One region of the Thalassotalea sp. PLHSN55 genome, then DNA from elsewhere that is predicted to be linked to it. Evidence: predicted binding sites of a transcription regulator. Region 1 holds the regulator's gene; the other holds the start of a gene.

Evidence for each region. The regulator LexA, encoded in region 1, represses DNA repair genes until DNA is damaged. The targets are predictions, from matches to a motif close to TACTGTATNNNNATACAGTA.
Region 2: a site for LexA is predicted at 1,888-1,907, ahead of ACRRSQ_RS04895 (YebG family protein). Genes of this name have one in related genera too.

Annotation. Positions count from the first base shown of each region.
Region 1 covers NZ_JBPDIH010000003.1:81,855-85,071, forward strand. The annotation lists gene coxB (cytochrome c oxidase subunit II) at 1-567, opposite strand, end outside; gene lexA (transcriptional repressor LexA) at 1,121-1,744, opposite strand; gene ACRRSQ_RS06290 (PEP-CTERM/exosortase system-associated acyltransferase) at 2,108-2,908, shown strand; gene ACRRSQ_RS06295 (ThiF family adenylyltransferase) at 2,990-3,217, shown strand, end outside.
Region 2 covers NZ_JBPDIH010000002.1:399,458-402,674, reverse strand. The annotation lists gene dbpA (ATP-dependent RNA helicase DbpA) at 1-1,118, shown strand, start outside; gene ACRRSQ_RS04900 (DUF3718 domain-containing protein) at 1,228-1,572, opposite strand; gene ACRRSQ_RS04895 (YebG family protein) at 1,955-2,248, shown strand; gene ACRRSQ_RS04890 (M48 family metallopeptidase) at 2,283-2,975, shown strand.

The DNA.
Region 1 (3,217 bases):
AACCGCAAAAGCTGGCACCCACCAAGAGTGAATAACATCGTCTGAGGTAATTAAGAATCGAACTTTTTTATTAACAGGAATAACAAGAGGTTTATCAACTTCAAGTAAGTAGTGCTCGCCCTTTTCAGCGTTATCACTTACTTGATTTTCGTATTGCTCTCTAGGGGTTGAAAGCACTGAATAGAATTCTATATCTTGGTCAAAGTACTTATAGTGCCATTTCCACTGCGAGCCAGTAATTTGAATAGTAACATCTGAATCGTCATTATTTTCCATCTCAATTAATGTACTCGTGGCAGGCACTGCCATGGCAATTAAGATGACAATCGGAATTGCGGTCCAGAGGATCTCGACCTTAGTACTTTCATGAAAAGTGGCTGGTTTTACCCCTTTAGATTTTCGATGAAAAATCATCGACCAAAACATTGCGCCAAATACAACAAGACCAATAGCAGTACAAATGTACATCACCATCATATGCAGGTCATAAACCTCCCTGCTAATATCTGTTGCGCCCTTTGTTAAATTTAACTGCATGTCGGCCCAAGCTGAACTAGAAAATAACATTCCTAGTAGCAACCAAACCTGGTTACATCTCTTCACTCAACATCTCCTTCTGCTTGTAAAAGCAAAACAGAACGTTTTGAAGCAAACAACTTAATTACTTATATTGGTTCTGTTTGGTTTTCTTATTATTATTTCCAACGTAAGGTAGAAACCACGCATTTACACCACGCTTTCTTCTATTTTCTTATTATCATTTTGTCTATTTGCTGTACTAGAATTACTTAAATTTTATTCAAGGTCTAGTTTTTTTATGACATAGATCAACAAAAAAACCTGTGATATCAATAGAGTATCTACTCTAGGAACGAATAAAAACGGACATATATATTCGTGATAAAAATCACAAAAAATTTGCTTCAGGCGAAGAGGGCTCTAGTGTTGAGCTGATTAAATAAACAACAATTTATTGAAAATAACGAGAGTATTGGCGGAGACAAAAACAAAAAATACGACATAAATTATGTCGTATTTAAGACTCTGTTTTTCTAGGCTTATCATTTAAGTTGAGGAAAAATATCTTAGTTAAAGCTGAAATAATAAAATTTAGATATGTTTACATCCAATCGGCAGAGCGAATAACCCCAACGGCGATCCCTTCAACATTGAAACTTTGGCTCGCTAGATCAACAACAATTGGAGAGAAATCTTCATTTTCGGCGTGTAAATAAACAACATTACCTTCACGCTTGAATCGCTTCACGGTAACGTCATCTTCAACTCTTGCCACAATAACTTGCCCGTTTTGCACATCACTGGTTTGATGAACCGCTAACAGGTCACCATCCAAAATACCGATATCCTTCATACTTTCACCATTTACCCGAAGTAAATAGTCTGCTGAAGGACGAAATAAGTTACCATCAATTTTATAATTTTCTTCAACATGCTCTTGCGCCAATATTGGTTCACCAGCAGCGACTCTGCCGATAAGTGGCAACCCCTCTTCTTCAATGAATTCTTCAGCTAGGCGAATCCCACGTGACGTGCCAGGCAACATTTCAATATAACCTTTTTTGGCTAACGCTTTTAAGTGTTCTTCCGCAGCATTAGCTGACTTAAAACCAAAAAAATCAGCTATTTCTGCACGAGTTGGCGGCATACCTGTAGCTGATATTTTTTCTTTTATTAGATCAAAAATCTGCTGTTGACGGGGGGTTAATGGTTTAAGCTCAGTCATTATATTTGCCTGTAAATATGAACAGTATACCTGTTATTGTATACAGCCTTTTAATAAAGGCAAGCTTAACATTGTGTAAAACGAAATTTTACACAACTATTGGCGCTGTTTTTAACTAATACACCTTTTATAAATGAAAGACATGACTTTTATTTTGTAACGACACCAAACTAACTAACCTCTTTAGTTTCAAACAGTAAGCTATAGAGAGCTTTCGTATTTTTTCTCATTAGTAACATCAAAAAAGTATTTAAATATAAAGGAAAATATTGAGTTACTAGTATATTATTAGTAAGAGATGACCTAAAGTTACATATTCGTACATATTGGCTGTTATTTTTACCAATTGATATTGAGGGAAACATGAGTTCTTATTCTATTGCTGAAAACTTCAATCAGTATTTCAAAATAAAATTTGCAAGCACCAAGGAACTCCAGCAAGAAGCATATAAAATTCGTTATGGTGTATATAGTGAAGAGCTTGGCTGGGAAGAACCAAACCCATTGCATATGGAATCTGATGAATGTGATAAATATGCCTATCACTGTTTATTAGAACACCGAAGAACTGGGGTATTTGCAGGGTGTATTAGATTAGTTATCCCACCAGCTGAAGATCCCGAAAAAAAGTTGCCTTTTGAAGAGCATTGTTTAAGTAGTGCAAAAACAGAAGTATTAGACACAACAACTTTACCACGTGGTGGCTTCGGTGAAATTTCACGATTAGCCGTACTTGCTTCGTTTAGGCGTCGTGAAAAGGAAAAGCAAGTTCCTTTCGTATTAAACGACGTTAATATGGACAACATGTATAGTCCCGAGGAAAGACGTAACTTCCCTAATATTGCGATGGGTCTATATTTAAGTGGCTTAGCTATGGCTACAATTTTTAATCATGTCGGTCTTGTTGTAATGATGGAGCCGAGATTAAATCGACGTCTAATTCGTTTTGGCTTGCCCTTTGAGCAAATTGGTGACGAAATGAATTATCACGGCCAGCGCGCGATGTTTTTTCTCGCTCGAGAGAAATTCGACACTGAACTAAATGATGAAATAAAGAAGCTTTATGCGATTTTATATGATGACCTCGCTTCTCAAATTTCATTAAGAAAATTTTCAAATAATGCAGAATTCAACTTGCCAGATATTAAGTTAATTACACCTTAGTCGCATGTTTTGGCAATATCTATTTTTTAAATAACAACGATAAAATAGTTTACTCTTAAGCTATTTTTCTAAAGGATTGCTATGTTTAACTACGAAGAAGCTTTCTCTCGTAATATCGGTTGGGTAACGAGAGACGAGCAACAAATACTGCGTAATACCCGTGTTGCAATTGGTGGGCTTGGAGGCGTAGGCGGCGATCATGCGATTGTTCTATCACGCCTTGGTATCGGGAAATTTAATATTTCCGATCTTGATGATTATGATGTAGCAAACTTCAACCGCCAAGCGGGTGCTAATATGAATACACTT
Region 2 (3,217 bases), on a different contig from region 1:
AAGAAATTCGTACCCTAGCGCGCACGATTCATAACATTAAAGTATTAACGTTATGTGGCGGTATGCCTTTTGGTCCGCAAGTAGGATCGCTTGAGCATGGTGCTCATATTATTGTCGGCACCCCAGGAAGAATTGAAGATCACCTTGGCAAAGGCACTTTACGCCTAGACGATGTTGAAATGCTAGTGCTTGATGAAGCGGATCGCATGTTAGAAATGGGTTTTCAATCAGCAATTGACTTAATTGTTGATAAAACTCCGATGAACCGTCAAACCTTATTATTTAGTGCCACTTACCCGAAACAAATCCAATCGATTGCGCAGCGTATTATGGTTAAACCTGTTATGGTGGAAGCAAAATCAAGCCATGATAATAGCAGTATTGAGCAAAAGTTTTATCAGGTTGAACATCACGATGAAGCGCGCTCTTTGGCGGTACGTTTGTTATTACTTGAACATCAACCCGAGTCGTCGGTGATCTTTTGTAATACTAAGCGTGAAACGCAAGAACTAGCCGATAGGTTGCATAATTACGGCTTCAGTGTCGTGGCACTTCATGGCGATCTGGAACAGCGCGATCGCGATCAAACCTTAGTGCGTTTTGCTAACAAAAGTGCTGCGATATTAGTGGCAACCGATGTGGCAGCCCGCGGCTTAGATATCGACTCGTTAGACATGGTTATTAACTACCATATTGCACGTGATAGTGAAGTTCATGTTCATCGTATTGGTCGAACGGGGCGTGCAGGCAGCAAGGGCATTGCTTGTTCATTATATTCTGAAAAAGAAAGTTATAAAGTTGGCTTACTGGAAGATTATTTAGATAAAACCATTACGCCAGATATTTTACCATCAACAGACGTGCTTGATCATTCACCGTATCAACCGAAAGTAACCACGTTGCAAATTGATGGTGGTAAAAAACAAAAAGTTCGCCCGGGTGATATCTTAGGTGCACTAACTGGCAAAGGTGGCATTGAAGGTAAGCAAGTTGGCAAAATACAAATGTTTGATAACTGGGCTTATGTTGCTGTTGAGCGCAAAGTATTAAAGCCAGCGCTGAAAAAGTTATCAGAAGGTAAAATGAAAGGCCGCACTTTCAGAGTACGTAAAATTTAATAAACACTCTATATGAAATAGCAATGCAACTCTCTACCACAAAATGAGAGTTGATTCGCTGTGATTAATAACTGCAAGCTGGTTAAGCAAATTTACTATTTGTGTTGGTTTAAAAAGTAACCGACTGTTTTTGTACTAACGCTAAGTCGCTAATTTGCACCTGACCAAGCGCTTTTGACATTCGTGCTGCGGTTTTATCAGCATTATGTTTTTCGGCGAAGGTGATAATATCGTCGCCGTTACACATTACTTTAAGGGCAACGGTTTTATTTTTTAAACGGTAGCCTTTAATCGTTTTGTTGTAACGGATAACACTGTTACTCATGGCCGACTTACAGACATTGATCAGGGCGGACTCTACATATTCGTCCATGGCTGAGCTGGTAAAGCTGGTTCCTGCTAAACAAAGGGCGCTGGTTATTACTGCTAATGTTGTGGCTTTTACTGTTTTCATGACATCTCTCCATTAATGATATACGAACAATTTTTATAAGCGTTCAAGCACTGCACGCACTTTCATCATGGAAGGTTTTTTAAAGAAAAGTGTTAATTTGCCGGTGATGAATGTAAATGAATATATTTGTTCGCCGCTTTTATTGATCTCTATCTTGTTGTTATTCATCAACTCTGGAAATATCCCCCCGATCTTTGTTGTAATGATGTTTTACATCTGTAGATATTTAGACATAAAAAAGCAGTTAAAGCGGTTATTTGTCTTAAGATGAAATACAGGTGATAAACTTGGAATTTACCAAGATGCTTGTTATGATACTGATGTTTTATACAGTTAAGTGCTTTATTTATGATAAATAAAGCGGGTTTGGTGAGGAAAACTAATGGCAGTTGAAAGTCGATTTGTAGTAATTAGGCAAGGTGTAGAGGTTCAAACGTTCATGGATAAAAAAAGTGCTGATGAATATGACAAGATGCTCGATATGGCTGATAACCTAACGGCGATGTTTGAAAGCTCACCTATTGAACTAACCGAAACCATGACGGAAGAGTTAAGCATTTTCCTCGCTCAACATCGTGAAGACGTGTTAGTTGCATTACAAGCTAAAAAAGCGAAACCTGCGCCTAAGGCAAAAGTAAAAGCGGTTGAAAAAACAGAGACTAAAGACGTTGCGTAATTAGTGTAATCACTGTTTATCTACTTATTATTTGATGTCGCTAAACTACCAGCTTATTCGCAGTGCAAAAAGAAAAACGGTTGGCTTGCAAGTTAAGCAAGGCGCTATTTTTGTGCGCGCTCCTTATTATGTCAGCGAGCAAGATATTGCCGCTATTGTTGAAGCAAAAGCGACTTGGTTAAAGCAAAAACAAACAGAACAACAAAATAAAGCGCCGTTAATTCAGTTTGAACATGGCAGCCGAATATGGATTAAAGGCGTACAAAAAAGCCTTGCTATTGAATTTGCTAGCCAGCCTAGTGTCACTGAAAGCTTAGATAGTTTATCGATTGTCCTTGAATATAAATATCAATTAGCAAGTGAGGATACACTTCACCAAAAAATCGCCCAAGCGTTTGAAGCTTGGTTACTGACATTGGGAAAAGCCTATATACCGCAAAGGTTAGATGAACTTAGCCAAATAACGCAGTTGTTTCCTCAGCGTTATCAAATTAAAAAGTACAAAGCGCGCTGGGGCAGTTGCAATAGCAAAAAAGAACTGAGTTTTAATTACCTATTAATGATGGCGCCAACGTCTGTTATTGATTACGTTATTATTCATGAACTTTGTCATTTGCAGTATTTAAATCACTCCAGTCATTTCTGGCAATTAGTTGCTCAGTTTTATCCAAATGTAAAAGCGGCAAAAAATTGGCTAAAAGCCCATCAAGCGGATCTAACGTGGTAATTTCATTCCACTTTCTTTAAAAATACGCGATATCCTTCAATTTTTAGGTTACAAATATTAACGAGGCTGAAACACCTTGTAGCAGTGTTGTTATGCGCTGTTGGTTAAAATGTCTCCACATTGTTAATCATTATTTTTAAATCACTTTAATCGTTAACCAAACGATTGGCATAAATATTGATTGAAAAACATCAAGTTAAATTGAAGAGGTGGAAGCATGAAAACACGTTTACATTATGTAA